Regions from separate parts of the Clostridium sp. YIM B02551 genome, predicted to be linked through region 1. Evidence: a T-box and tRNA genes for the amino acid it is inferred to sense, from the RefSeq annotation. Region 1 holds a T-box; the other holds one or more tRNA genes.
The links. A T-box is a leader RNA that pairs with one kind of tRNA and senses whether it is charged. The one in region 1 lies ahead of serS (serine--tRNA ligase), so its partner is inferred to be a tRNA-Ser.
Positions count from the first base shown of each region.

Region 2: it has a tRNA-Ser gene. The T-box ahead of serS (serine--tRNA ligase) is inferred to sense a tRNA for this amino acid. The anticodon was not compared.

Region 1 is NZ_JAKGTF010000016.1:23,172-39,714, forward strand. Features, by position in the region: gene L1S47_RS17495 (YjjG family noncanonical pyrimidine nucleotidase) at 1-642, opposite strand, end outside; gene L1S47_RS17500 (Crp/Fnr family transcriptional regulator) at 758-1,438, shown strand; gene L1S47_RS17505 ((deoxy)nucleoside triphosphate pyrophosphohydrolase) at 1,519-1,911, opposite strand; T-box leader at 2,172-2,381, shown strand; gene serS (serine--tRNA ligase) at 2,448-3,725, shown strand; gene L1S47_RS17515 (glycoside hydrolase family 64 protein) at 3,795-5,552, opposite strand; gene L1S47_RS17520 (M15 family metallopeptidase) at 5,936-6,646, shown strand; gene L1S47_RS17525 (response regulator transcription factor) at 6,675-7,370, shown strand; gene L1S47_RS17530 (cell wall metabolism sensor histidine kinase WalK) at 7,360-8,463, shown strand; gene L1S47_RS17535 (helix-turn-helix domain-containing protein) at 8,498-8,839, opposite strand; gene L1S47_RS17540 (flavodoxin family protein) at 9,030-9,665, shown strand; gene L1S47_RS17545 (YafY family protein) at 9,752-10,693, shown strand; gene L1S47_RS17550 (GNAT family N-acetyltransferase) at 10,763-11,311, shown strand; gene L1S47_RS17555 (AraC family transcriptional regulator) at 11,346-12,020, opposite strand; gene L1S47_RS17560 (maltose ABC transporter substrate-binding protein) at 12,199-13,413, shown strand; gene L1S47_RS17565 (carbohydrate ABC transporter permease) at 13,492-14,439, shown strand; gene L1S47_RS17570 (sugar ABC transporter permease) at 14,442-15,338, shown strand; gene L1S47_RS17575 (glycoside hydrolase family 13 protein) at 15,377-16,543, shown strand, end outside.
Region 2 is NZ_JAKGTF010000007.1:90,150-106,692, reverse strand. Features, by position in the region: gene L1S47_RS09950 (YitT family protein) at 1-561, opposite strand, end outside; gene L1S47_RS09945 (superoxide dismutase) at 749-1,393, opposite strand; RNA gene ffs (signal recognition particle sRNA large type) at 1,743-2,007, opposite strand; tRNA gene L1S47_RS09935 (tRNA-Ser) at 2,011-2,100, opposite strand; gene L1S47_RS09930 (PocR ligand-binding domain-containing protein) at 2,298-3,335, opposite strand; gene lgt (prolipoprotein diacylglyceryl transferase) at 3,544-4,320, opposite strand; gene L1S47_RS09920 (TIGR03943 family protein) at 4,456-5,169, opposite strand; gene L1S47_RS09915 (permease) at 5,181-6,071, opposite strand; gene L1S47_RS09910 (CobW-like GTP-binding protein) at 6,076-6,696, opposite strand; gene L1S47_RS20750 (CobW family GTP-binding protein) at 6,698-7,663, opposite strand; gene L1S47_RS09900 (hypothetical protein) at 7,838-9,415, shown strand; gene L1S47_RS09895 (aminotransferase class V-fold PLP-dependent enzyme) at 9,472-10,617, opposite strand; gene L1S47_RS09890 (DUF3343 domain-containing protein) at 10,629-10,892, opposite strand; gene L1S47_RS09885 (hypothetical protein) at 11,066-11,632, shown strand; gene L1S47_RS09880 (hypothetical protein) at 11,838-12,734, opposite strand; gene L1S47_RS09875 (homoserine dehydrogenase) at 12,856-13,866, opposite strand; gene L1S47_RS09870 (hypothetical protein) at 14,029-14,571, shown strand; gene L1S47_RS09865 (nucleoside deaminase) at 14,620-15,060, opposite strand; gene L1S47_RS09860 (MATE family efflux transporter) at 15,356-16,543, shown strand, end outside.

The DNA of each region.
Region 1 (16,543 bases):
AGTAGGCTTAATATCAGATTGATTTTTAGTATTAGAAGGATTAAACCAACAGGTATCAACCCCAAAGTTTAGTCCACCCCTTATATCAGAAGTTAAACTATCACCAATCATAATTACTTTGCTTTTATCAAAATGCTGTATATAATTTAAAGCAACCTGAAATATCTTAGCGTCTGGTTTTGAAGCCTTCACTTCTTCGGAGATTACTATGTGCTCAAAATATTTGGCTAGAGATGATTTTCTAATTCTTTTATCTTGAACATCAGTAAGCCCGTTAGTAACCATAACTAGTTTATAATTTTTGTGAAGTTCTTCTACAAGAGTAGTACTTTCCTCATATAAATGGGATTCATTAGCTAAGTTTTTTACATAAGCAGCTGCAAATTCATGTGAATCAAACTTAATCCCTATTTTATCTGATAATCTTTTAAATCTTTCTATCTTTAATTTTTCTTGAGTAATTTTTCCCTTTTCGAAATCATTCCATAATGCCTTATTAATTTCTTTATATACTTTTAAATGATAATCTTCATCATAGCTTATATCAAACTGAATCATCGTATTTTTAAAAGCATTGTTTTCAGATTTTTTAAAATCAAATAAAGTATCATCTGCATCAAATAATATAACTTCGTATTTCATAGTATCCTCCATTTAAATTGTTTCTATAATTATACCATGCTTTACATGTTGTAATTCATAAGTTACCATATTTATATAAAGTATAATAGGACATGTGTCCTATTTTGGAGGAGTTATGAAGAGAATTTATGATAGAAACCTTATAGATAAGTATTTTGATAAATATGATATAGAAAAGTTGTTTGATGAAAATATAATTAATTATGCCGAACTTCATTTTTACGAAAATGGGGAATTGATTTTAGAAGCAGAAGAGAAACTTGATTATTACTATTTACTTGTGGAAGGAAAGGTTAAGATATCGTATTTATTTGAGAATGGAAAATCTATGTTTTTAAAGTTCTATAGTCCATTTAAAACCATTGGTGATATAGAATTATTAAAAAATATTCCTATACGCTGTGATGTAGAAGCCATATCAGAAGCTCACTTAATAGTAATCCCATCAAAGATACTTCAAGATGAGTATTATAATAATTTGAATTTTTTGCATCATCTAATTAATTCCTTAAGCGAAAAGTTAGATGCAACTATCAATAATAGCTCATATAACTTTATATATACTCTTATAAATAGGTTAGCAAGCTACTTGGTTGAATACATAGATAATAATGAATATATAATTTTAAACTCATCATTTAAGGAAATAGCTCAATTTTTAGGTACTACCTATAGACACTTAAGTAGAACCTTTAATGAACTTGAAGAAAAAGAAATTATAAGATGTGATGATAAGAAAATATTTATATTAGATGAAGTTAGGTTAAGAGATTTATCTAAAAATTTATATAAGTAGATAATATTAGGTATTAAGATAAAGCATCACTTTTGAAAAACCAGAGATGCTTTATCTTTTTAATTTACGGATTTATATTGTTATTGAACTGCTAGTAAATCAACCGTAGGAATATTTGCATTAATCCATTTTAATGAAGGTAAATATTCTTTATTTAACCATAGAAGCTTAGAATGTTCTTTTGAAATTGGAATTCCAGATACTAATTTACATTTAACAGTAACTAAAGTCATCATAAAATCCTGATAATCCTGAGTGTTATATTTAACAACATTTATAAATTCAATGGAGCAGTTTAATTGCTCCTTTATTTCTCTTTCTACTGCTTCCTTATATCCTTCACCTTTTTCTAGCTTTCCAGAAGGAAACTCCCAGTGGTTAGGAAGAGACATTTTAGGAGATCTAAGTGCACAAAGTATTTCTTTATTTTCATTTTCAATAATTGCTCCAATAACTGTTATTATCTTTTTCATGTAATTCACCTCTATATGTATTGTAAAATGAAATCTAAAAAGTAAATCTTTTTATTCTATGTAAAAATTTCAACTACTAACAATGTTTTTTATACTATTTATAATATCGACTATATTTTAATAAAATTTATTATAAGGTGAACTTTAAATATAGGCAATGAATATTTAAAGTATTTTATAATTTATTTATGGTTAAAAAAACTAAAGTTAGTTTATACTTGAAATTAAGTATAAAAAAATATATAATTAAGCATAATGATATATAAGCAGCGATGATAAAAACTACGATTTATAAATTTCTTAAGAGAGCCGATGGTTGGTGTGAATCGGTGAAAGGTTAAGTCTTTCCACTTTTGGAGCTGTCGATGATGAATCGAAAGGTTAGTACCCTTTATCCTACTTTGTTGAGTGGCTGGCTATAATTTTATCCAGCAATTTGGGTGGCAACGCGGATTATCTCCGTCCCATTATTATATGGGATGGAGTTTTTTTATTCTTATTTAGTAATTATTATATATTTATTTAGGAGGAAGAATATGTTAGATTTAAAATTTGTAAGAGAGAATCCAGAGATAGTAAAACAAAATATAAAGAATAAGTTCCAAGAGAGTAAACTTGGATTAGTTGATGAAGTAATTGCTTTAGATATCGAACTTAGAAATGCAAAGCAAGAAGCAGAGGCTTTAAGAGCTGATAGAAACAAGATTTCTAAGCAAATTGGTGGATTAATGGCACAAGGTAAGAGAGAGGAAGCAGAAGAACTTAAGAAAAAGGTTAATGCAGAATCTGAACACTTAGCTGAACTAGCAACAAAGGAAAGTGAATTAGATAAAAAAGTTAAAGAGATTATGATGGTAATACCAAACATAATTGACCCAAGTGTTCCAATAGGAAAAGATGATAGTGAAAATGTAGAATTGGAAAAGTTTGGTGAGCCAAAGGTGCCAGAGTTTGAAATTCCATACCACACTGAAATTATGGAGAAACTTAGTGGAATAGACTTAGACAGTGCAAGAAAGGTTGCTGGAAGTGGATTCTATTACTTAATGGGTAATATAGCAAGACTTCATTCAGCAGTAATTTCTTACGCAAGAGACTTTATGATAGATAGAGGATTCACATATTGTATACCACCTTTCATGATAAGAAGTGAAGTTGTAACTGGTGTTATGAGCTTTGCTGAAATGGATGCAATGATGTATAAGATTGAAGGAGAAGATTTATATTTAATCGGTACTAGTGAGCATTCAATGATCGGTAAATATATAGACACAATATTACCAGAAAGTTCATTACCTCATACTTTAACTAGTTATTCTCCTTGTTTTAGAAAAGAAAAAGGGGCTCATGGTATAGAAGAAAGAGGAGTATATAGAATTCACCAATTTGAAAAACAAGAAATGATTGTCGTATGTAAACCAGAAGATAGCATGAAATGGTATGATAAACTATGGAAGGATACAGTAGATTTATTCCGTTCTTTGGATATACCAGTTAGAACTTTAGAATGTTGTTCAGGTGACTTAGCAGATTTAAAAGTTAAATCTGTTGACGTAGAAGCTTGGTCTCCAAGACAAAAGAAATATTTTGAAGTAGGAAGCTGTTCAAACTTAGGGGATGCACAAGCACGTAGATTAAAAATCCGTGTAGATGGTGAAAACGGTAAGTACTTCGCTCACACATTAAATAATACAGTAGTTGCACCACCAAGAATGCTTATAGCTTTCTTAGAAAATAACTTAAATGAAGATGGATCTATAAATATTCCAGTTGCATTACAACCATACATGGGTGGTATGACTGTAATAAAATAATAAAGTTATAAGAATAAAGAAGGACATTTTGTTTGTCTTAAATGACAAACAAAATGTCCATTTATTTTATTACCAGCCTACATTAATTATTGCATATTTAGGATCAGTTACTTGGAGTGTACTACTAAAATCAAAAGCATCATCATAGCAGAAACCATATGCTCTGTTTTCATAAGAGTGTTGATGCCAGAATGCTGCATAGTAATTTGCAGGTGCAGCTTGATAGAAGTAGCTTGAGTTATTCCAATGTGCAGGATCAAGCATTACATGTCTATTAAATGCTGCACAAATTTGAGTCTTAATTGCTTTTTCGTCGTCATTTCCACCATCTAATATACCATTACCTAACAATACTTCCTGAGTAGTAGGTTTTCCATGGATATATAGATTATATGCTCCGCCATTTTTATTAAATACAAAATCGCTACCTACCACATGACCACTGTAAGTTCCACGGTCACAATTAAAGGTTAGTTCATGAGTTGTATAGTAGTTATAAACATCATTTATATAGTTATCAAAATAGTGAGAATTAGCTTTTGATGCAGCAAATGTACCAAGTCCAGATGCAGGAGCATAAATTCTATCAGATTGAACTAGTGACTTAAATTCATTTGGTACAGAATTCTGGAAAGCACTCATAAGCTCTGCCCTTGTTCCAATATCACCATTTGTTCTATTATATCCACTCTGACCAACTAATTGTATATTATATGGGAAGCAGAATTGATCAACTCTTGTATTATTGATCCAGAAACCATTGCTAGTCCATGCAAATTCAGACCATTCGAACATTATACCTTTATTTGGGTCTGATGTGTTTGCTAGGTTAGGCCCCGCATATCCAATTAATCCGTCAGCAGCTTGATTAATTCTTATATAAAGAGGCTCACCATAGCTTATATACATTCTTGCACCTATCATCTTAGGAACAAATGCGTAATTTCGATCACTCGCTTTGGTGAAGTAATTTGTGTAGTTAAAAGTACCATCTGGAGTAGTTTTAGTTAAGTGACCAGCTGCATCATTATCACTTAGTGACATAGGAATAAGATTTCCATTTAGATCAACATGAACAAATTGTTTAGTTACAGGGTCTTGTCCTACAATTGCCCAGTAAATCTGATTATCAGAATATTTGCCATTGGTATTATTCTTAACTTGCAAAGTTACATATCCAGATTTTTGTGGCGGTTCAGTAGAAGAGGAACCTGTGTAAATCTTAACAGAGGTCATTTTATCATTTGCATCAGTTCCAATCCAATCAGAACTTGAGGTATAGGTCCATTTTGTTCCTGTAAAGTTATCTCCATCATATACGTCAACAGTCCATCCACTTGGTACCTTTAAAGAAGACATCCAATTGTCAGGAATCCCAGCTGAATTTAATTGAGAAAGTGTGTAATTACCTAATCCTAATGTTTTTGAGGCACCGCCATAATATATATCTTGGTAGAAGGTAACTCCAGTAGTTGGATTTGTAGATGAGCCAACAGTATAACTATACCAGCTTGTATCATAAGCAGGAGTGCCATTGTTATAAGTGAAAGAGTAATCGATGATATTACTAGATGTCACTGTTACAGTTTGCTCATACCTTGAAGCACTGCTATTATAAGTCATTCTAAGATTTTGTTGATCTCCTGAATTAACTTTATAATGAACATCAACCCAGGAAGTATTTACAGCAGATTTAAACCATATAGTAGCAGTAGAACCTGAGACATCTACACCATAAGTATAGTCAGCTGCATGAACATTAATTTTAAACATGGTTGTACAAAGAAATACAAAAACTAAACATAGTCTTAAAGCTTTTTTAAACATTACATACCCTCCTAAAATTTTCATGAAATTTGAGAAATAAATTTACATTTCACAAACTAGGTAAATCCCACGTAATTCATACCAATTCCTCCTACTAAAATCAAATTTCTACACCGTTGATTTAAGCAGATAAAGTTGAGAATGAAATTAAATGATAAATTTTAGTAATGTTATGTAGTTTAAAATATTTTACCATTATATATATAATTTTTCCATAAACTTCAAGAATATTATGACAATTATGAAGAAGTTTTTTATTAATTGACCATTTGATTATTTTAAACTTAAGGTTTTGTAAGAATTTCTTATAAGTGACGTAAAGTCTCTCTTCTACAATGAATTCATAAGATAATATTTGAGTTTTCAGGAAGAGGAGCAAGGGTATGAAAAAAATATTTAAAAGATTTATAGCATTTGTAATTATAATTTGTGGATTTTGGTACATGTTTGATCATATAGCATCAAAGTCTAAAGGAGAAGAGGTAAAGGAAAGTGTATTAAATTTTAGTAAAGAAAATAAGTCAGAGACTATAGAAAATAATGATGGAGATGATAAACTAGTATTAGTTAATGAGGAACATGAACTAAATAAAAACTTTAAACCTAAGGATTTAACTATACCCAATATAACATTTGTTCACGGAACAAGTAATGAGGAAAGGCACGTTTCTGATATTATTAAAGAGCCACTGGAAGGATTATTTGATGCAGCAAAAAAAGATGGCATAACCCTTCTAGGTAATTCAGGATATAGATCTTATAAATCACAAGAAAATACATATAACAACAGAGTGAAAACACAAGGAGAAAATATTGCAGACTCATATGTAGCAAGACCAGGGTCTAGTGAGCATCAAACAGGATTATGTATAGATGTAACAAATCAGAAGCAAAGTTTTGTAAAGGGAACAAAAGAAGCAGAATGGCTTGATAAGAATTGTTATAAGTTTGGATTTATAATAAGATATCCTTATGGAAAGAAATATATAACAGGTATTGAATATGAACCTTGGCATATTAGATATGTTGGGAAAGATGCAGCTAAATATATTCATGATAATGGGATTACATTAGAAGAATATTTAGAAAAATAATTATACATTATCGAAGTTGGAGGGTAAAATGAATAACAATATTCTTGTGGTAGATGATGAAAAAGAAATAAGAGATTTATTAGAAATAAATCTTACAAATGAAGGTCTTAATGTATTTAAAGCAAGTAATGGTATAGAAGCTTTAGAAATTTTAGTTAGAGAAAAAATAGACTTACTAGTTTTAGATATAATGATGCCTGGAATGGATGGGCTAGAGGTATGCAAACGTGTTAGAGAAAAATATAATATGCCAATTTTAATGTTAAGTGCGAAGGCAGAAGATATGGACAGAATTCAAGGAATTATGACTGGAGCTGATGATTATGTTTGTAAGCCATTTAATCATTTAGAGCTAATTGTTAGAGTAAGAGCACTACTTAGAAGAGCATATTTCTTTAACGCTAAAATGCAGACAGAAGAGGACATAATTAGAATTGAATCAATGATTATAGATAAGAGCAAACATAAGGTAACAAATGAAGAGGGTGAAGAAATATCATTAACTGCAAGAGAATTTGAAATCCTATATCTTTTAGCTACTAATAGAGGAAGAGTATTTAGTGCAGAAGAGATTTTTGAAAAGGTATGGAAAGAAAAATACTTTCAATCTAATAATACAGTAATGGTACATATGAGTAGATTAAGAGATAAGTTAGAGAATCACATGGAAGGAAACAAGGTAATTCACACTGTATGGGGAGTTGGATATAAAATTGAAAAATAATAGAATATATAAACATTATTTTTTATCCTTAGCTGATATTGGGATATCGGCATTAATAACATATATTATATACGGAATAACTAGAAAAATAGTAATTATATCGTATAATAATGTAACAAATCAAAGTAGCTTTAACATTTGGGACATTTGGGCATATCTTAGATATATCTTATTTAGAGAAAATACTAAAATATTTTTAGGTATAATTGTATTTGCAGTAACTTATTTTCTTATTACCTATAGAAAGAATAGGAGCTTAGCAGCTATTATCGATGAAACAGAAATAATGGCAAATGGGGACTTAGATAGGCTAATAAAAGTTAATTCAAGTGGTGATTTTAAAGGATTAGTAAATAATATTAATAGCATATCAAAGCAATTAAAGGAAATAACAATAGAAGAAAGAAAAGCCCAGCAGACTAAAAGTGATTTAATAACAAATGTATCACATGATTTAAGAACTCCATTAACATCAATAATTGGATACTTAGAAATTATTGATAGTGATAAATATAAGGATGAATTAAAACTTAGATACTATGCTAACATTGCCTATGAGAAAGCAAAAGGACTAAATTTACTTATAAATGATTTATTCGAACTTACTAAAATGCAAAACAATACTATTAATTTAGAAAAAGAAGAAATAAATTTAGTAGAGTTACTAGGACAGGTAGTTGCATATTTTGAATATCAATTTAAAAATACAAAGATGCAATCAAGAGTTAGGTTTTCAGAAGATAGGTTAATAGTAGATGCTGATTCAGGAAAATTAGTTAGAGCTATTGAAAATTTACTTACAAATGCAATTAAGTATGGAAAAGATGGGTTATATGTTGATGTTGTTACAAAATTAGAAGAGGGTATGGCAGTGGTTCAGGTGATTAACTACGGGCAAGCAATATCTCCAATTGATTTACCATATATATTTGATAGATTCTATAGAGTAGAAAAATCAAGAAATAGCAAAATAGGGGGCTCAGGCTTAGGTCTTGCTATAACAAAAAACATAATTGAATTACATGGGGGAACTATAACAGCTTATAGTGATAATGAAAAGACTATATTTGAAGTTAAGTTACCATTAATATAATTTTTAGAAAGACGTTTTATTAAATAAAACGTCTTTATTCACATTTATTATCTAATTCGGGATAATACTTTATTGACCAACCTTCAATTTCTTTAATTATACTTGTTAAATCTTTTCCTTTGGTTGTAAGGAAATATTCAACCTTAGGTGGGATTTCAGCATAAACTTCCTTGTCTATTAGTCCATCATTTTCAAGTTCTTTAAGTTTTTCATTTAATACCTTTTGGCTTATTCCATTAGTTATTCTTTGAAGTTCTAAGAATCTTCTAGGTCCATTATATAGATGGCATAGTAAAACTGCCTTCCATTTACCTCTAATTAAATCCATAGCAAAATCTAATAAACATATATATTCTCTACCGTTAAATTCTATCATTTAAGTACCATCCTTTAGATTGATTAATGTAAAACGTAAAAATATTTTCAATTTAATAATATAAGATAATGATAAATAACACAATAAATCTTACCAAAAAGTAAGAGACTAACTAAAAAGTGCGTACTTGTGGGTTAGTATATGGAGTCATATAATGAGCACATGAACAAAAATATTGGAGGTATATATTATGAAAGTTGTTGCATTTAATGGAAGCCCAAGAGAAAATGGAAATACTTTTGAGGCAATAAAAGCTGTTGCAAAAGAATTAGAAAAGGAAAATATAGAGGTAGAGATTGTCCATGTAGGAAATAAAGTAATACGTGGATGTCTAGCTTGTGGTGGATGCGTAAGAAATATGAATGAGAAATGCGTAGTTCAAAATGACCAAGTTAATGAGTGGATTCAAAAAATGAAGGAAGCTGATGGAATAATTATAGGATCACCTACACATTATTCAGCAATAGCAGGAACTATGAAATCTTTCTTAGATCGTGCATTTTATGTAACATCAGTTAATAATGGTATGCTTAGACATAAAGTAGGAGCAAGTGTTGTTGCAGTAAGAAGATCTGGAGGAGTTCCAGTATTTAATCAATTAAATAACTATCTTAACTACTCAGAAATGTTAATGCCTTCATCAAACTATTGGAATGTAGTACATGGTACAGCACCAGGAGAAGCTACTCAAGATGAAGAAGGAATGCAAATCATGAGAGTATTAGGAAAGAATATGGCATTACTATTAAAGCTTTCTGAAGCAGGAAAAGATACATTAGAGAAGAGTAAAAGAGAAGATAAAGTATTTACAAACTTTATAAGATAAGCAAGAGGTAAAAGGGTGTTTTGTATGCGTTAATATGCGGACAAAACGTCCTTTTGTTCACTTATGGTATAATTTAGATAAATGTTATGAGAAAGAGTGAAGAAATGAAGATTGATAGATTACTTGGAATTATCATATATTTATTAAATCATAATACTGTAAGTGCAGCTATATTAGCAAAAAAATTCGAAGTTTCTACTAGAACAATACAACGTGATATTGAAAGTTTAAGCTTAGCTGGAATCCCTATTATTTCGCTGCATGGAGTAAATGGAGGATATTCAATTGAGGAGAGTTTTAGACTAGAAAAACAAGTAGCAAGTTCAGAAGATTATCTATATATTGCTACAGCATTAGAAGGTCTAAATTCAGCCTATAGAAATAATAAACTTGAAGAGACATTAGAAAAATTACTAAGTATATCTAAGAGAAATGCAGAAATTAAACCCCAAGTAAAGCTAGACCTAAGTACATCTCGAGAAGGTAACTATATTGATGAATACGTGAATATAATTGGACATGCTATAAAAGAAGAACACATTATAGAATTTGAATATACAAATTCATATGGTGACCAGTCTTTAAAAATAATAGAACCACTAGTAATAATGTTTAAATGGTATGCTTGGTACATGTTTGGATATGATAGAGATAAAAAAGATTATAGGTTATATAAGTTAGTGAGAATGAGAAATCTCAAAGAATTAAAAGGTTTCTTTTCTATAAAGCATGAAAATATAAATGAATTATTAGAGGAGTATGAAAAGACGGATAACAGAAGTTATATAGATGTAAAACTACTCTGTAAAAAAGAAATACGTGTTTCAATTGAGGAATATTTTCCAAAGGGAAATATTGAAGAACTTGAAAATAAGGATTTTATATTAGGCTTTAAAATTCCAAGTAATGAAATAGGGTGGAAGGGAATACTTCTAAGTTATGGTAATAAAATTAAGATACTTGAGCCACAAGAACTAAGAGATGAGTTTATAACAAAAGCAAAAGAAATTATTGGAGTTTATGAATAATATACGCCATATAGTTGTCGTATATCCCCTTTTATAATTTAAGCATAGTAAATAAAAAGGAGGAGTTTTATGAGTTATTCAATTTATGAAAAATGTCCAGTATACGAAAGTGATAAGTTTATCTATAGAATGGTGGAGGAGAAGGATGCTCAAGATTTATTAGAATGTTATTCGGATCCTAAGGCGTTTAAACTATTTAATAGTGACAATTGTACAAGTGATTTTTTTTATAAAACTTTAGAACAAATGGAAGAATGCATTAAGTTTTGGCTTGACCAATATAAAGATAAATACTATGTACGTTTTTCCATTGTAGATAAGCAGAACCATAAAGCTATAGGAACTATTGAATTCTATGATAGGAAAGTATCCTATAAAGATATTTCTAAAGTTGGAGTATTAAGACTGGATCTTGCTTCAAAATATGAAAAAGAACAATTTATTTCAGAGATAATAGATATAGTTATTAATAATTTATGTGAGGTTTATGAATTAGAACATATTATAACTAAAGCCATTCCAGATGCTAAGGAAAGAATTTTAGCATTAATTAATAAGAAGTTTGAAAGATTAGAAAATAAAGCTATTTTGCCATATGATGACTATTATATAAGGTAAAATAAGTAAGAGGGAATTTTTTAATTTCCCTCTTTTATTTTAATGAAGAAGAATTTCTATATTCTAATGGAGTCATGCCTACAATAGCTTTAAAGGTCTTTGAAAAATTTCCTTGGTCGCAAAAGCAAAGTAGTGTGGATATTTCTAATACGCTTTTATCAGTAGTTACTAATAAAACCTTGGCACGATCTATCTTCACCTGTTTAAAGTATTTCATAATAGTTATGCCAATATTTTTTTTAAAGGTATTAGAGATATATCCAACTGATAGTTTTAAATCAGAAGCTATATTTTCTAAGGTAACCTTGTCCTCTATGTGATAATAAAGGTATCCAATTATCTTATTTATTACTAGATTATCTTTAAGTTCTAGGTAATTTATTAATATATCAAAGTAAGAATTAATCATATCTAGTTCTATCTTTTGCAAAGCAGATAGTTTTGAGTTCTCTTGTATTTGTTTATAGAATTTATTATATAAAGTATGCAAATATTGTTTTGAAGTACCATTGGTAATAACTTCTCTTGCAAAAAGTACATTCCAAATTAAAAGATCATTTCGCTTAGTTACAGGAGATATATTTTCTAAAATCTCATTTTTATGCTTATCAAAGGTTAAATTAATTAGCTTCTCTCTGTCTTTATTTTCAATTAAAAATACTGCATCATTATTAAAAAAATACTCATCCGATTCGTATGCATCATACATAAAAACTATTCCCCTCTAAATTGTTATCAATTTAATTATATAGTAAAAATAAATAACATACAAAAAAGACCAAAAATATTAATTATAAACAAATTAGGTAACTTCAAATAAGTATAATAAAATCATAAAGATTGCAATCGTTATCGTTAAGTTATAGTCATAAATTTGGAGGGATATAATGAATAAAAAAGTAAAGTTTATTGCAGGCATGTTAACAGTTGTTATGGGAACTAGTTTGTTTTATGGTTGTGGACAAGCATCTACTAAAACAAGCGATGAAAAAGAAATAGTTGTCTGGTCAAATTTAATGGATAATGAAGTGGCTAAAGTAGATGAAATTGCGCAAAAGTGGGCAAAGGAAAATAATAAAAAAGTTAAGGTAGTTAAAGATGATTCTGGATATCAAGAATTCTTGACAGCTGCAAACTCTTCAAAAGGTCCAGATATGCTATTTGGACTTGCACATAACAATTTAGGTACCTTTCAAAAAGCTGGTTTATTAGAAGAAGTTCCAAGTGACTTAGTTAATAGAGACGATTATGTAGGAAAGAACATATGGGATGCAGTTTCCTATGATGGAAAAGCATATGGAGTTCCTATATCCATGGAAACCTATGCACTATTTTATAACAAGGATAAGGTAAAAACAGTACCAAAAACAATGGAGGAACTAATTACAGAGGCGAAGGCATATGGGCAAAGTGGTTTTCAATTTCCTATAAATGATTTTTATTATACAGCTGCCTTTATGCAAACAGAAGGAGGCTATGTATTTGGTGGTGGAAATGGAAAACTTGATGTAACTAACTTAGGTTTTGACAATGAGGGAGCTATAAAGGCATATCAATTCCTTCAAGACTTAGTTCAAAAAGACAAATTTATGCCAGCAGATATTACTCAAGATATCGCAAATAATTCCTTTAAGTCAGGAGACGCAATTTTTTATATTGGTGGACCATGGGATGTTGCAGGGTTTAAAGATGCAGGGGTTAATTTTGGAGTAACAGCAATTCCAACACTTGATGGAAAAAATATAAAGTCTTTTTTGGGAGTTCAAGCAGCCTTTGTTAGTAGTAAATCAAATAACAAAGATGATTCTTGGTCATTAATGAAATACTTAATTAAAAATAGTGGAGAAGATTTATATACAACAGGTAATAGAATACCAGTACTAAAATCAGAATTAGATAAAGAGACAGTAAAGAATAATGAATATACCCAAGGATTTATAGCACAAACAGCATATGCAGTACCAATGCCAAATGTATCTGAAACACAAGCAATATGGGATCCAGTTAAGAATATACAAAGAATTTTAGGTGGAGAAGATCCAAAGGTTGTTGCAAAAGATATTCAAAAGGCAGTTAAAGATGCAGTAGAAGTAAGTAAGTAAGCATAAATAGATATTTCCCAAGGGTATGCTGGTTAATTAAATTAGTGTACCCTAAAAAATACTTATAAGGGGGTATATATGAAGAACTTAAAAGCAAAGAAAAATAGAAAAGCATATATATATCTAACACCAGCACTTATTAGCATTACAGTATTAAGTATACTTCCAATGTTATATACAATCTTCATAGCTTTTACAAATTATTCTCTTAAAAATCAAAATTATGGATATGGAACAGCGGCAGGTTGGAAGATAGTTGGACTTTATCAATTTCAGCAGATATTAACTGGAGCACTTAAATCGCAGTTCTTTCCACTGCTATTATGGACATTAATCTTTACGGCCATATCCACTTTTGGATGCTATTTCATTGGTCTAATTTTTGCAATGTGTTTAAGTGATAAAAATATGAAGGAATCCTTTATATATAAGGGATTATTAGTTATTCCTTGGGCACTACCAGGAGCAATCACAATAGTCTCATTTAGAGGATTATTTAATAGTCAATATGGATTAATTAATCTCATGCTACAGCAGCTGCATTTAATAAAAGAACCAATAATGTGGTTAACAACGCCTTTTGCAGCAAGACTTGCAGTTATACTTATTAATCTTTGGATTGGTTTTCCCTACATGATGAATGTTTGTATGGGGGCTATTTCTGCAATACCTGATACCCATTACGAGGCAGCAGATTTAGATGGAGCAACTGGGTTTCAAAAATTCACAAAGATTACGTTACCTTCACTAGCTAAGACTTCTTATCCTTTATTAATTTCAAACTTTGCCTTTAATTTTAATAACTTTAATTCGGCATATTTATTAACTGATGGAGGCCCATCAAAGGCAGGATCATCCTTTGCTGGATGGACAGATATTCTTGGGTCTGCAACATATAAGATGTCAACCTTACAAGGAAATTTTGCATTAGGTGCAGCAATGTCTATATTACTATTTTTAATTATAGGAACACTTTCAATTATCAATATGAATATTTCAGGACAGTTTAAGGAGAGTGAGGGATAGTTATGGAAGTGAAAATAGAGCAGAATGTAAAGAAAGTAAGTTCAAAAAAGATCACATATAAACATAAAATGAATAAGGGTGAAAGAGCCGCTTTATGGGGAAAGAGAATTTTTTTATGGATATCAATTTTAATTATAATATTTCCTGTTTTTGCAATAGTAACAGCTTCTTTATCTCCTGGTACAAGCTTTATGCAAAAATCCTTAATTCCTAAAGAAATAAGCCTGGTAAATTATAAGGTTGTATTGTCAGCAAAAGATGGATTTTTAAAATGGATGTTAAATACAACTTTTGTAGCATTAGCTGTATCAACCATTCAACTTATTATGACAATGCCAGCTGCCTATGCATTTTCAAAGATGAGATTTACGGGAAGAAAAAATGGACTTATGACTCTATTAATTCTTCAGATGTTTCCATCAAGCATGGCAGTTCCAGCAATACTTGCAATTGCCTACAAAGTACCATTTGGTATGGATAATCTATGGTTTTTAGTCTTGGTATTATGTGCAGGTAGTGCTTATAATATATGGCTTATGAAAGGGTTTATTGATGGACTTCCACAGGCTTTAGACGAAGCTGCAATGGTAGATGGAGCTACTACATGGCAGGTGTTTACAAAGATAATATTGCCTTTAAGCAAGCCTATGGCAGTAGTTATATTTTTCTTCTCATTCATTTGTGTCTTTGGAGAGTTTGTTTTTTCAGCAGCCTTAATTAAGGAAAAATCATTAAAGCTATTGGTTCCAGGATTAAAGAGTCTTATGGTGGATAAAGTAACTAATTGGCCACAATATGCAGCAGCTTCTATATTAATTTCAATTCCTTTAGCAATAGTTTTTGTATGTATTCAAAAGTTTATTACAAGAGGACTTGTAGCAGGTTCAATAAAGGAATAGATGAAATAATTATCATAGAAAAGTAGGAGGAATATACATTGAATAAACATGCGATTTATCATATAACAGATACACCATATGCATATGGGAAGAATTTAAACACATTAAGAGTTGTTCTAAGAACTGCAAATGGTGATATAAAAGACTGCATTTTATGCTATAAGGATAGATATGATTGGGAAGATGAATTTTTAACAGAGAGAATGCAAATAGATAGAACTACAGAATTGTTTGATTATTATAAAGCAGATATATCTGTAGAAAGAAATAGATATAGATACTTTTTTAAGTTAGTTGATAAGGAAAATAATATTTATTATTTAGATGAAAGAGGTCTAAGGGATTATAAAATACCAAAGGATGAAGCGACAGCTTTTCAATATCCTTATATAGCGGAAGGGGATTTGTATAAAGAAGTAAGTTGGCTTCAAGAATCTGTAGTTTATCAAATCTTTGTAGATAGATTTTTTAATGGAAATAAAGACAATGATCCAAAGAATACATTAAAGTGGGGAACTTCTGTAACCCCTAAATCAATGTTTGGGGGGGATATAAAGGGTATTATAAGCAAATTGGATTACTTAAAAGATTTAGGGGTGGATTTAATATATTTAACTCCAATATTTAAATCTTCCTCCAATCATAAATATGATGTAAATGATTATTATAATATTGATCCTCAATTTGGAACCCTTGAAGAGGGAAAAGCACTGGTTAGAGAATGTCATAAAAGAGGAATAAGGATAGTTTTTGATTGTGTTTTTAATCATTCTGGAGACGACTTTTTTGCATTTAAGGATGTACTTAAAAATGGTGAAAAATCAAAATATAAGGATTGGTATTTTATAGATAGCTATCCTGTAGATCAAAAGAAGGTTAATTATTATTCCTTTTCAAACCATATTAAGTCAATGCCTAAGTTAAATACCAGTAATAAAGAAGTAAAGGAGTACTTACTTAAGGTAGGGGAGTTTTGGGTAAAAGAAGTAGGAATAGATGGTTGGAGACTGGATGTATGTGATGAAGTAGATCATAGTTTTTGGAGAAGCTTTAAGGAGAGGGTTAAGGAATGTAAGAATGACAGCATAATTATTGGAGAGATAATGCATGAGGCAACATCCTTCTTAAAGGGTGATCAAATGGATGGAATAATGAATTATCCTTTTAAAGGAGCTTTGATTGATTTCTTTGCAAAAAGATCTATA
Region 2 (16,543 bases), on a different contig from region 1:
AGTTACCGCCTTTGATTCATCAAATCCTTCTACTACTATATCAATTACTTTAAAAGCTATAAAATAAGCTATAAGAGAATACATGGCTTTATCAAATCCAAATAGGAATCCTGATGCTCCTAATATAAATAGATTGAAAAACATAACAATTTCTCCTATGGAGAAGCTTATTCTTTTGTCCAATATAATAGCTGCTATTTCTGTTCCATCTAAAGAACCACCGCTTCTTATTATGAGTCCAACACCTGAACCCATAATTACGCCTCCAAAGACAGTCCCTAATAAGACATCCTGAGTTATTCCTGGTACTGGATGAAGAACACTAACTCCTATAGACAAACAAATAACTGAAAATATGGTTGATAAGGTAAAGGTTTTTCCGATATGTTTATATCCTAAAATAAAGAATGGAATGTTTAATATAAAAGTGAATACTCCAAGAGGGAGTTTAGTTAAATGACTAACCATGATTGAGATTCCGACTACGCCACCATCTATTAAGTTATTTGGTAATAAGAATATCTCTAACCCAATTGAAACTAAGGCACAGCCTATCATCATAGAAATGAATTTTGTTATAAGATTTAATTTCTTGTTTTTAACCAATAATCCTCCTCCTAACTGATTTCTTTTTTCTCTATATTATAATAATATATTATTTTATCAATAACCGTCAAGCAAAACAGCTTTTTGTTGACAAAATTAAAGTTGGGAGCCTGTTTTTTTAACAAACTTCCAACTTTGATTTTTAACTATTTGCTAATGTTTCTGCTCTATCCCAGTCAACTACATTCCACCAATTATCAATGTATTCTGCTCTCTTATTTTGATATTTTAAATAATATGCATGTTCCCATACATCTATTGCTATTATTGGTTTAACTCCTAATGCTAGTGGAGTATCCTGATTGGCTGTAGATATAATTTTCAAGTTCCCTTGCTGATCCTTAACTAGCCAAGCCCAACCTGAACCAAATCTTTCTAATGCAGCCTTTTTAAATTGCTCCTTAAATTTATCAAAAGAACCATAGGTTTTATCAATTTTATTCTTTAACTCACCCTTGGCTTCTCCCCCTTTGTTAGGAGCCATGACCTGCCAAAAAAAGCTGTGATTAAAATGTCCTCCCCCGTTATTTCTTATGGCTTCTCTTACCTCTTGAGGAATCTTTTCTATATTTGAAAGTAGCTCTTTTAATGTTTTTGCTTGAAGTTCAGGGTATTTTTCTAAAGCTTTATTTAGATTATCTACATATGCTTTATGATGTTTATCATGGTGAAGCATCATTGTCGCTTCATCTATATAAGGTTCTAACGCATTATATTTATACTTTAGTGCTGGCACTTCATACGGGTACTTTAAGTTATATAATTCTGATAAGAGTTCATAGGACATATCTTCTTTAAAGGCTTCAGTTGCACTAACATTTATAGTTGAACTCATAATTAAAATAAATCCTAAAAAAATTAATACTAATTTTTTCATAAAAAAACCTCCTTTTATAGAAAATATTATCTTCTATAAAAGGAGGTTTTATTAATGTAATGTTTGCCAATAACTTATTAACCTCTATATATAAAATTCTTTAAAGTTATCCACATTTTTATATTTTCCCCCATGATATTGTGTGTATTATCAACATTATGCACAATATGTTGTTGATAACTTTTTTCAATTATATTCTCCATTTTTTGCGCAAAAAAAACTCAGCTTTCGCTGAGTTTTATTTTTAGAAATAAATAAACCGTGCACCTGGCATCGATAGTAGCTTATAGGCGTTACCTAAGCAGTAAGCTCAGACCAGATTGATCCACGGCACATGCAAGACACCGCTTATCGCTGCTTCCTTCCGGACCTGACGAGATTCACGGGCTTACATTGCGTGGGACCCAGCCCTCAACACCACTTACTTAGGGCAGACCCTACAGGCTAAAACCTAAACCAGGACTTCGACCCTGCTATAGCGGATTGCAGGTTACAGGGCACCGCTGACTCCCCATCTAGCACGGCGTTGGCGGAGAGAGGGGGATTCGAACCCCCGGTAGAGTTTCCCCTACACCCGCTTTCCAGGCGAGCTCCTTCGACCACTCAGACATCTCTCCATACAATGTATGCCACACTTTATATAAGCTTGTATTTAAACCTTCAACAGTTACTCACTTACTAAAGTGTCACGAACTTTATTATATATGTTTAATGATACTTAGTCAATACGGAAAATCAATCCTTAATTATTAAAAAATTCTTTTAAAAAATGTAGCTCGCTTAATGGAGCTACACTTTTTTTCATATGTATTATTTATTTGCTATGATTTCTTAAATCTTCAGCTAAAGATGTTGCTTCTTGTAAGCTTGCAGCTACCTCTTCAATTGCTGCTGTTTGTTGTTCTGTTGTTTCTAACGTTTCATTAGAAGTCTCAATTGTCTTAGCTACAGATTGTTGTATAAGTCCTGTTAGCTGTATTACTTTTGTTGCAGTTTCTTTTGTGTTATTTGATAGTGCTCTTATTTCACTAGCAACAACACCAAACCCTCTACCTACTTCCCCTGCTCTTGCAGCCTCTATAGCTGCATTTAAGCCAAGCATTCTTGTTTGATCAGCTATGCTTTTTATTGAATCTAATATAGAGTTTATTTCTACAGATATCTTTTGAATATTTTCTATTTCTTCATTTAAGTTATGTTGATTATTGCTGACATTAACCGCTGAAGCACTAAGTTCTTCCATACTAGCTGATATTTGGCCAAAATTATCTGCCAAAACTTCAGACATATTGTTTAATTTTAGTTGTTCATAACCAGAATTAGAAAGTGCATTTGCAACAATAAATAACACCTCTGCAGCTGCTTTTACATTTTTTTCATTTGTTCTATAAACATTTCTAGCAGCATCTGCATAATCTTCTTCATCCACTCCTATTTCACTTGCTGTTTTCTTAAATTTTAATTCTTGGGGATCTTCTGTTAATACTTGTCCTCCAAGAATTGTTCCTATAAGATGTCCCTCCACTAATATTGGAGCAGCAAAATCTATTAACCCTGCATGACATGTATATATGTATGGTCTTCCTAGTTTTACAGCTTCTTGACCACCTTTTTTATGGGATTCAGCACATCTTCCTTCTCCAGTCTTTGTAGATTGAGTTAACCCCTTACAAAATCTTGTATAAGAACTTGGATTAGTTACTGGTGTACCATCCTTATCAACTGTTACGCTTGCAATGTTCATTCCAATAGCAAAATTATCTTGGAAGGTTTGAAGCAGCTTAATATCAATTAAGTCTTTTATTTCAAGAACTTCTAGGTCTAATTCTCCATTTTGTAGCTTTTTTATCATAATAACTCCTCCATTATTTAAGTACTTTAATATAGTCTTAATAACAACACATACTCTATTAATCGGAGTTATTTACTTGCCCTTTATATATGTTTTCCTGTCAACACTTTATTATTATTTTTCTGTTTGAATGTTATTCATTTCATAGGTAAAATACTCTCTTTATTTAAGTTTCCAACATATAAAACAAAGGAGGGCTACCCCTCCTTTAAAATGCATTCTTCTTATCTCTATATGTTACTATTGCAATATATATAATTCCGCCAATTATTCCAATTAAACTCACTACTTGAGCTATTCTTAAACCCATAAAATAAAGGCTATCAGTTCTCATTCCTTCAATGAAGAATCTACCGATTGAGTATAAAATCACATATGCAAAAAATAACCTTCCTTTTAGGTCCCTATTATAATTTCTGTATATCCATACTAGTATTATACATACAAGGATGTTCCAAATAGATTCATATAAAAATGTAGGCTGATAATAACTTCCATCTATGAGCATACCTTTTTGTATAAATGCAGGAAACTTACTTATAAACTCTTTAGAAACTATGTCTCCGTGTGCCTCTCCATTAAAGAAATTTCCCCATCTTCCAAAACCTTGTGCTAGGATTATCGATGGTGCTACTAAATCTGCATATTCTATCATACGTATTTTTTTCCATCTAGTATATATGAATGCTCCTAGCATTGCTCCTAGTATTCCGCCATGAATAGCTAGCCCGCCCTGTCTAATATTAATTATCTCATTTGTATGCTGACTATAATAATTCCATTCAAATAGAACATAATATCCTCTGGCACCAATTATCGCAAGGGGAAATGCTACTATAAAAATATCAATTAACTTTTCAAAATCTACCTTTCTTTTTGGAGCATTGTAGTACGCTAATATAAATGCTGCTATTATTCCTAATGATATAAATATTCCATACCATCTAAACTCTATTCCAAACAATTCAAATGCTATTGGGTTCATTTTTTGTCCTCCCTTAAGTTAATAAAGGCCTCTATTTACATTACCCATAAGCTTCAAAAAAATCTATGGGATAATTCAAAACCTTATTCTTATATTATCACAAACCCAACACTATTTTAACATAAAAATTTTTATTCACTCCTCGTTAACATTTTTATAACTATTGACCTTAATAATAGGGATTTTAATCATTTTATTTTTATAATTGAAGCTTCCCATTTCAATCTTTCCTGACACTTCCACCCACTGTCCTTTTTCAGGAAGCTTTTTCTCCTTAATATTACATATAATTGCAACATTTTGCGAATCTGCGATACAGCAACTTATTACATTTCTCCCTATATAAAAAGTATTTTCATCTCCTTGTACTTGATAAACTACACCACTTATTATTGCTTCTCTTCCCACATACTTTTGAGGATCTTCTTGAAGCTGCTCAATATAAGAATATAAATTTTCTTTTGTAAGACTTATTCTTCCTTCATTTGGTATAGTTTCTTCTCCGTTATGACTATGTTCAAAGGAGGTATTATTTATAACTACTGTTACTCCTTTAAATTGTAATGTATCAATTTCTTTAATGCTCTTTGAATTAATCATTAATATAAAAGCTACTACAAAAATTAAATATCCTTTTCTTAGTTTTTCTCTAGTTGGGATTGTGAATATTTTAAAAAACTGAAACACCGCTACAATTGCCAGTATAACTATTGCGCTCCATATATAATATTCTGTTTTACTACTAACATATTCAAATATTCTTCTTGTAGAAATTAAATAATACAAATATATATCTATAAATACTAAAATTAAAAACCAAATAAATTCATTTATATTAAATCGCTTCACTTTAATCCCTCCTATATCAAACAAGCTACTAAAAAGGTAAGTGAAAATACAACAAACATCATTTTAAGCACAAAGCTTTTTTTGTACACAGAAAATAGCATAAGATTATTTTTTAAATCCAACATTGGTCCTAATATTAAGAAAGCCATAACTGCCCCTAGTGAAAATTGCCCTAAGAAACTTCTAGCCACAAATGCGTCAGCTTCGGAACATATTGACAATAAGTATGCTAATGCCATCATTATAATGATACCTAATGCTTTATTTACAGATAATATATCTAAAACCTCTCTTGGTAAAAGAACTTGAAATAGTGATGCTAAAATAGATCCTATTATTAGAAATTTACCAATTGTATAGAATTCCTGAGAGATATGATATATAAGCATCTTTAAACTTTTGTCTTTTTTTAAGTCTTCACATCCGCAATCACAAATTATCTCATTATCATTGCTACTAAGAATAGTTTGTCCATCACTCAAGGCTTCCATTAGAAATCCTATTGCTATAGATAAAACAAAACCAATTATAACTCTTAACAATAAAATCTTTATGTTTTCTCCAAAGGCCTCATAGGTTGAAAGCATAACAATTGGATTTATTATCGGTGCTGCCATCATAAATGTTATTGCAATATTTATTGGTACTCCTTTTTTAACGAGTCCTCTAGTAACTGGAACTGTCGCACATTCACATAAGGGAAAGAACAGCCCTAAAAGTGCTGCTCCAATTGCCCCTGCTACCTTATTTTTAGGCAAGACTTTTTTAATAATGTCCTCAGTTAAAAATGTGGTTATTACTCCAGCTACCAAAGAACCTAATAAAACAAAGGGTAGCGCCTCAATAAAAATGCTTATGAAAACCCCAGAAAAGCTATTTAATAAGACTTGAAGCTCCCTCATTTTTTTACCCCCTGTTTATAAAATCTATTATTTTTTTATATAGCCCTTTATTTATCACCCTACTTGAACTAATAATTCTATAGAAATCTTTACTTGATGAACTTTGCTCAATATACGCCTCTTTATTAAGCTGCCCTAACAAAACCTTAAGCTCCCTATTCTTTTCATAGGAGATATCTTCACAGTTATTTATAATTATCATATTTGCCATATGAATTAATGGAAGCATTATGACTCCCATACTTCTTATAAAAATATCAACAGTTTTTCCATCTAAAATTGCAAAAACTGCTCCTAGTCTTCCTCTAGATTTATGAATTTCCCTAATTATATAATCTACTGATTGCACCCCATTAGCCTCAATGATTATCCTATTAGGATTATTAAAATTAATTATTCTATTTAATGCTCTCTCAGTTATTTCATCATTATTCTTAAATTGCTTTATAACAATTTTGTCTTCACTTAAAAATTCCTCATTGATTTTTGAATTGCCTTTTTCACACTGTATTATCACTAAAATTTCTTCATTAGATCTAGTGACTTCAAGATAGCTATTTATAAAAGATGTTTTACCCCATGATAAAAAGCCTCCTACAATTTCAACGGAACAAATCTTTTTCATTTTATTCCTCACTACTAAAAAGCTTTTGAAGCTTATCTACCCTTAAGTCTTTCCCAATTACACATATCCTTCCATTATAGTCTGGTGAAATGTTTCTTACTTCAACCTCACCAGGAACATAGTCAAAAGCAATCCACTTATTTTCAGAAGACCGAACTATTCCTTTAGCTCTTAATACATATCCATATTCCCCTAAGCCTAATTTTTTCAGTATCCCTTTTAAGTTTTCTTTATCAAATATCTCTGGAGTCTCCTGTCCCCAAGTTTCAAATACGTCTTTAGCAACCAATCCTTCACTTCTTATTTGAGCCCTTGCATATGCATTATTTAAAGGTTTCTTAATAAATTGAATTTCCTTTAAGCTTGACTCTCTTCTATCCTCTAAAACCTCGAGTATATTTTCTCCACTTAGTTTATCCCAAGGTGTTATTATAACTGAGCATCCAGGATTCACCTTCTTTATACCTTTAAGTACCTGCAAAATGTGCTTATTATCTACATCCTGTGTTCTACTCAATACAACAGTTTTTGCGTTTCTTATTTGATCAATATAGAACTCTCCGAAATTTGTCATATATACTTCAAATTGTTTGACATCTATCACCGTAATTATCGAGTTAATTTTTCCTCTATCTCTATGCTTTTTTAATGTAGCAATTATTTGAGAAAGTTTTGCCACTCCTGAAGGCTCTATTATTATTCTCATAGGATTATATTTATCTACAATTTCTTCAATTGCACTCTCAAAACTTCCAGAAATGCTGCAACATATACATCCTGAAGTTATTTCTTTTACTTGAATAGATTCTTCTCTTAAAATATCCCCATCTATCCCTATTTCACCATATTCATTTTCTATAATAGCTACTTTTTCATTAAATAATGCTTCTTTTATAAGTTTCTTAATAAGGGTTGTTTTCCCTGCACCTAAAAAACCAGAAATAATGTCAATCTTTATTGGTCTCACCCCTTAGAATTAATTTATATAATCTAACCTGCAATTTACCTTAATATGTATATGTATATACTTTTTTATTTATTACTTTATTGTTTGAATTGCTTAAAAATCATTGATTTATAGTATAATTGCAGTTTAAATTCATATTTTATATTGATATAAATTTTTTAGTTAGGAGGTTCTATGATTTCATATAAAAATAATGAGTACCTACTTTATATAAAAGATGAGTTATGGAAGTTTTACAAAAATGACGAGGGATCTATTTGTTATAGTATTTTAAAAGATAATTCTTGGAGTCAAGAAATTGAGCTTGTAGATAGCTGTGAGCAACTTCTTTCTGTTATATTAAGCGCAAATGGATCAATCTATATACTTTCTATTTCCTCATCAAAATCACTGGTTTTATATACTTATAAAGAAAATTATTTTTCAGAAAATGTATTACTTAATTTTTCTTTTGAAGTTGATCACATTCAAGTAATATCCTTAAATAATGCTTTGAATTTGATTTATACTAAGTATGATAATAATACTTACTGTCTTTATCACAGAATAATAACCTCTAACCTTACAATTACACCTCCAATAATGCTTGATATAGTTGAGAAGCTAGAAGGGTTTCCTTTTATAGCATACGTTCAGAAGAAGGAAATAATTACTTTGTATGTAAAAAAGCTAAAGACCTATTACATAGGTTATAGAACCTACTCTCCTCAACAGAACTTTTGGGGTAAATACACTTCCATCGATAGGTGCCCCACAAAACCCTATGACTATTCCTTTGCCATTGACGAAAATAATGTAATTGCTATTAGTTATTCAATCAAGGATTCCTCGGCCTCCTTATTAAAGTATGGATTTTTAATAGATAACAACTTTTCAGCAAAAGCTTTAAAATCAAATGAGAGTATAGATACTTATTCAAGCCTAATATATAAAAACAATGTTTATTATTTAATATATAACTTTAAAAATACTATTTTTATAACATCCTTATTTGTTAATGGAGATTTAGATGTAGTAGAAAGAGTTCCATATAGTTCAAGCTCTATTATAGAAAAATACATTTTGCAATCTGATAGCTTAACTTTAAACTCCTTTTCAAGCTTCATAGTAAATGATAAAAACAACATACTATTCTCACCATTATCAATATTAAATATGACGCTAATAAAGCCTGAAAAAAGTGATGATAAAAAGACTAATGAATCTATTTCTACTTATTATGAAAAACAAATTATTTCAAAAAATAAGACCATACAAAAACTATTAGATCAGGTAAATTCTCTTCAAACACATATAAAAAAGCTAGAAACTGTTGCTACAATAAATAATACTATTGAGAGAGAAGCTCAAAACTTAAAAAAAGAAATAGTAACAAAAGAATCCAACATTCATGTCACTAATAAATTATTAGCTGATTATGAAAGTAAATATAAAGATACAAAATTAGTCATTGATAACCTTAAAACTCAAGTATCTGTATTAGAAAATAAGCTGCAATCTTATGAAGGTACTATAAATACATTGACGTTAAAAAACAAAGAACTTAGTGATGCACTAACCTTAGCCCAAGAAAGTAGGATTGATACCACAAACCTAACACTTTTACTACAAGATAAGGATAAGGATATTGCAAATCTTAAGTACTTAAATTCTTCCCTTCAAGTACAAATTGATAGATTAACCCAACAAATTGATATGTTATCAATAGAAAAAGATACTAAAGTCTCCTTTGTTAAACGTCTTTTTAAATAATAATGACGATTAAAAAGTTTATATACAAACTTTTTAATCGTCACTTTTAATGTAAGCTACTGAATTTTTTCATTATATATCTCTTTTACAGAGAAAATCAGCTCATCTAAATCTTCCTTTGAATTAAAATATCCAATGCTTACCCTAACTGTTCCTCTATTTTCAGTTCCGATTAATTTATGAACTAATGGACAACAATGATATCCAGTTCTTACATAAATATTTCTATCATTTAGCCCTCTTCCTACTTCAGAGCTTTCCATTCCTTTTAAATTAAATGAGACTATTGATGTTTTTTCCTTCTCATCCAAAGGTCCATAACATTCAACAAAATCTAAACTTCTTAGCTCCTGAATTAAATAATTAGTAAGCTCAATTTCTTTTTCTTTTATCTTTTCTAACCCTACCCTATTAATAAATTCAATTCCTTTAGACAAGCCTACAATTCCTGGGGTATTTAATGTACCACTTTCAAATTTATCTGGAAGAAACTCCGGCTGTTCCATACTGCTTGATTGACTTCCAGTTCCTCCATACTTTAAAGCTTCAAAACTTATTTTATTCCTAATACATAAAGCACCTGTTCCTTGAGGTCCAAGTAACCCTTTATGTCCAGGCACTGCTAGAAAATCAATATTATATTTCTCCATATCAATTTCTATCTTTCCAGAGGTTTGTGCTCCATCTACTATAAATAAAATCCCCTTATTTTTTGCTAATTGCCCAATTTTCTCAATATCTTGTATTGTTCCAATAACATTAGACCCATGATTTAATATTATTGCTTTTGTATTAGGTTTTATTTCCCTTTTAATATCCTGAACTGAAAGCTTCCCATTTTTATCTCCTCTTATTAAAGATACCTCTGTTCCCTGCCTTTCCTTATGCCTTAAAGGTCTCAATACTGAATTATGCTCAAGATAAGATGAAATTACATGATCTTTTTCCCTTATTAATCCGTTTATAACTATATTTAAAGCATCTGTAGTATTAGAAGTAAATATCACATTTAGCGGATTTTTTACATTAAATAGCTTGGATATATTTTCTCTGCATTTCATTATCTTGAAATCACACTCAATTGACATATTGTGAGCCCCTCTTCCAGGATTAGCACAATACTCCTTTAGACATTTTTCAACCTCTTCACTCACTTCCTTAGGTTTAGGAAAAGACGTTGCTCCATTATCTAGATATATCATAATTCATACTCCTATATCATAACTTGAATATATTTATAACGTTTGCCCTCTAGGACTTTTTCATATACAGCTTTTATTTCTATTCCACTATCCTTTATCTCTTTAGTTATAATATCAAAATCTTGTTTTCTAAACTCTATAGCTCTAGTGCAGCTTGATGAAACGGAACAAGGAGTCGCTATTATATTAACCTTATATCTTTTATCTTTTAATATCTTAAACAATTGTAAACTTGCACTTGAGGAATAGAACACAATTATACACACATTATCCATAAAATCACTCCTCATGTTTATCCTTTTTATTAATATATTCATTACACCTACTTAAATCTACATTTATATATTACAATAATTTAAATTTTAACTTTCTTATTAAAATTCTACACACTATTCCCATATAAAACATATTATGTACTGAAATACAAAACTAAGGAGGATTTTTTATTATGGCATGTTGTGTTGATAGATGCACTAACCCTTTAAGTTTGGTTACAAAATTACCTAATTATACTTCAGATAAATTCCTTCCAGCTGCTCCACTTCCTATAACTGCTGCAACCTCACAGGCTACCGCAGTATTAATTAATAGTTTATCATTAATTCGAAATTACACTGATAGTGATGTTCTTGTAGAAGGAGTTGTTCAAGTTAATATTGATGCTATAACTCTAGCTGCTATAACTGGTACTCTTGCTGTAACAATAGATGTTTACCGTACCCCAACATCTACTTTAGCTAGTGATAGAATTTATTCTGTTACAAAAACTCTAGTAAATGTTGTAGCAATAACTGGTATTTTAGGTGCTATAAGAAACGTAATTCCTTTCCAATTTACTGATAATGAAAATACTACTAATTATGTTCCTGCACCTTATCCTCTTCCTGATGGCTTAAGTCCAGCTACCTATTATGTAAGAGCTAGTATTTTAAATAACGGTATAACATTAGGTGCTGCAACTATTACTGTAGTTAGATCTGACGCTTCTGCTTCTGAAGAAGTAGTTTTCGTATAATATAACTCTTAAGTTCAACTAATTATTTGAAATAAATGATATATTACAGATATTCCTTACCTTTATAAATAAAGAGAGATGGATTTTAATCCATCTCTTCTCTTATTTAAATATGTTATACATATAATTACATTCTTTTTAATTAAGAAATTGTTAAAAAGTGGCTCCAAGTTATTAAAGGAGCCACTTTCAACAGGCTTTTTTACTAGCAACAGTCCCCATGTGATGGTGGATCAAATTCGTCAAAAGGAAATGGTAAAGTGTTGAAGTATTCGCATGGATCATCTGGTAATATATTAGCACATGTTGGAATATCACAATCTCCTGAAGATTGAACATTTAGATTAACAAATCTGTAAAGTTTAATAATTGTAAATAGACCTATAGTTACATCTGCACGATATTCTATTGTAGGAACATTATTTACTAATACTGTATAGGTTCCAGGTACTGCTGTTAATGGATTTCCAGTTGCTTGAATATAAACTAGTGGAGTATTTCCATTGCAGTATGTTGTCGCTGGGCTATAAATTGAATCAAAAGTAGATACTATCTTATTACCAACACATCCACCATATAGGGATACTTTCTTTTCCCATGTTGTGAAAGCAGGTATATCTGCAGTAGTTGTTGGAGTTGGTGAATTTACAGTAACTGTTAATGCATTTCCAGCTGCATCTAATAGATTTAAGATATAGTTAAATCTATAAGTTATACTTACATCAAAGAAGCCTTCTTGTCCAAAGCAACTTGGTTCAATATTAGTTACAGCAATGTTTCCAACGCTAAAATCACAACAATCTACTCTAATACTTCTTACTGCATTAGTAAATGCAATAACTTCATTTAAGGCAATTGTAGTATCTGTAGCTGGTCCAGGAAGATGACTGATTAAAAATGGAGCTGTGATACTATATTGTCCTCCAAGAGAAGATGAGTCTATTCTTATAACTGTCTTTCCAGGTGGAATTACTGTAACATCATCAACAGGAGTTAAGCAATCTTGTTGTCTACACCTACCATATACTTTTTTAGCAATTATACATTCTTCTTTTAGTTGAATATGCTGAGCTGTACTATTTACTTCAAAATTATCTTGCATATTTATCCTCCTCTTACATTCTTAGGATATTTAACTTATTTCATTAATATAATATGGAGGATGCATGTTAAGTGTTCGTTATGGTTAAAAAAAAGTTAAATATGTCTACTAAATTTATTTACTAAAATTTATATCCATTATGAATATTTATTATATCTCTAAGTATTGATGCAGCTGCATTAACAGTTCCTGACGCACCACCTATTACAGTAATTTCTCCTAGTGTATCAGTATAATACTTAACTCCCTTATTTTTACCATTTATGTTAAACAACATATTTTCTCTTTCTACAAGTATTGGAGAGACTTCCATACTTGTTTCATACCCAGTGCATTCGATTTTTCCTACTAGTTTATATCTTTTTCCTTCATATTTTGCTTTTAATATATCTTCCTTTGAAACTGCAGTAATTCCCTTAATTTTTATTTCATTAATATCAATGTTCTTTTTTAATACTACCTTTGAAAGAATCATCATCTTTATTGCTGTATCATATCCTTCAATGTCTAGAGTTGGATCTTTCTCTGCAATTCCTAAAATTTGAGCTTTATCTAGTGCTTCTTTAAAACTTAATCCGCTTTCCATCTCCTCTAAAATAAAATTGCTAGTCCCATTTAATATTCCTTCTACTTTATTAATGTTAGCACCTGCTAAATCCATCAACCCACAATTTAAGCTAGGTAAAGCTCCACCTGTAGTACAACCAACCCCAAGGGATACCCCTTTTTCTTCGCTAATTCTCTTTAACCCTTCATAATCAACTAATATAGGCCCCTTATTTCCGGTAACTACATTAATATTATTTTCTAATGCATATTTTATGTGAGTAAGGCCTGGCTCCCCAGTTTCTTTATTTGTTTGAGTCAGTTCAACCATTAAATCACATTCCCTTTTAATTAATACATCTCTATAATTAATTCCTGATCTCCAATTTTTATTATTTTCTAATGTGCCTGCATTTAACACTTCCATTAGATCTAGTGGCTTGCTACTTAATACCCCACCTTTAGAATTTAATATTCCCCTAACTTTTATATCTAAGCCTTCACTTTTAAGCTTTTCATTCTTATCTTTCAATAGCTGTATAAATGCTTTTCCCACTCCTCCATAACCTATTAATACTAGATTCATTCTTACCTCCAAACAATTAAGATTTTCTTAAGAAAATATTTAAAAATTAAAAATTTCTTTTTATATAATATTGATATATAATTATATTATTGTGTTTCATATTGAGAATTACCATGTGTTTAAATTATATTTTAAAATTGTGGACAAGGAGTTGATGGGATAGTGAAAGAAATATATATATTACTTACTTCTACAAATACTATTTATGCTAGAGCTATTAGACTATATACAAAAAAATCCTATACCCATTCATCAATTGCTCTGGATGATTCATTAAACAATATGTACAGTATGACTAGAAAGTATTATCGTAACCCCTTCTTAGGAGTTTTCAAGAAAGAAGAGATTGATAAAGGAGTCTTCTCCTTTTATCCAGAGTGTCCTGCTGTAGTTATTAAACTTAAAGTAAATGCGGAACAACATAATGAAATTCGCCAAATGATTTGGGATTTTAATAAAAAGAAAATTAAGTACAACCTTAGGGGTATATTTTATAGAGTAATAAAAAAAGAATATAGTGCAAAAGATAGGTTTTTCTGTTCAGAATTAATAGCCTATATTTTAAAAGAAACTGAAGTATTTGACTTTGAAAAACCGCTTAACTTTGTAGAGCCTTCTGACCTACTTACTATTCCAGATGCTGAAGTTATATATCAAGGTCCTTTGGCTAACTATTCTATAGACAACCTACAATTTACAAATTAAAGAACTGGCTTGCAAAAATTAGATTTATTCTATCTTTGCAAGCCATTATTATTTATTTCTTCTCTCTTTAAAAAAATCTATCAATACTTTACTACATTCCTCATTATATTCCCAACTAACTTCTATAAAACTATCTAAATACGGATGATTCAAAATATCTGCAACAGTTCCACATGCTCCTGCCTTAGGATCAAAGGTTCCTATATGTACTTTACTTATCCTACTTTGAATAATAGCACCTGCACACATAACACAAGGTTCTAAAGTAACATATAATTCACAGCCACTTAATCTCCAATCTCCAATAAACTTACTAGCCTTATCTATTGCTAATATCTCAGCATGCGCTAATGGAGATCTTAATGTTTCTCTTAAATTATGCGCCTCTGCTATGATTTTCCCCTCTTTGACTATCACAGCCCCAACTGGAACTTCAATCTTTTCTTTTGCCTTATAAGCCTCTTTAAGAGCTGCCTCCATAAAACTCATACTTCTCTTTACCTTTCTAAAAATATGCACATAATACATACAACAAGCACGTTTTTTTAATAATATTATAGCATATATTTATATTTACTTTATTTTTAGTATGATTTTTGAGTAAAAAAAGTACTATTACTGGGTAGTTTATATATTTTTAAGTTCTAATCTGCTATTTTTGTGTTTTTTAAAATACTGCAACACCCCATATTAATACCTTAAACACCACCTTTAAGTCACTGAGAATTACTATTTTTAACAAATATAATAGTATTATAGGAAAAATTTTTAGGAGGTGACGATTATGGGTGTTAATGACAAGATATTTTCTCAAGGAAATATTAGCAAAACTCTATTAAAGTTTGCTATCCCAGCAATGATTTCTCTATTAGTTGTTGAGCTATATAATATGGTTGATACCATATATGTTGGAAGATATATTGGTTCTAATGCCATAGGCGCATTAACCATAGCCTTTCCAGTACAAAGGTTTATGACTGCCATAGGTATGTTAATATCCGTAGGAACATCTACCTTTGTAGCTAGAAATCTTGGAGAGAAAAACTATACTGGAATAAAACAAACCATAATTAACAGTATTTTAATTACATTTATAACATTAGGCTTATTATCCATATTAATATACATTTTCCGTAAGCCTATTATCATGAATCTTGGTGCAAGTGAAACTTTATATCCGTTAGCTAAAACTTATATTTCAATAATATTAATAGGTACCTTATTCCAAGGTCTATCTATTGTTCTAGGATACATTATGACCTCACTTGGTGATACAAGAATTAATTTATATGGAAATTCAATAGGTGCTTTAGCAAACATCATAATAAACTATATTCTTATTGATATGATTGGCTTTGGTATAGAAGGGGCTGCAATAGCTACAATTATTTCTCAATTTATTGCCTTCTCCTTTATAGTTTATAAATTCATAAAGATAAGAGATTTTATTAATCTATCTCTTTCTTCTTCAAATATAGTTAAGAGTTTTTCACCTGAATTAATAAGAGATATATTTACAGTAGGTTTCTCAACCTTTGTTATAGAAATATCTGATGCAGTAGTTTCAGTTATACTAAATAACTTGCTATTATCAAAAGGTGGAGATGCATCAATAATTATGATTGGTGTTATTACAAAAATATCAATGTTTATGTTTGTAACTATAATAGGTATAAGTTCCTCCATGCAGCCAATTGTTGGTTTTAACTATGGAGCTGGTAACAAAGAAAGAATGTTTAAAACCCTTAAAACTTCAATAAAGTGGGTTACTATTTTCTCTTTAGCTATCTGGAGTATTCTAATGATATTCACTCCAAATATAATAGGAGTTTTCCTAGAGGATTCTACTTTGTTATCTCAAACTGTTATAGCCTTTAGAATATGTATATCTATACTGCCTACAGTAGGACTTTACTATATAGCTATCTATTATTATCAAGCAATTGATGATGCAAGAACCTCCTTTTTGTTT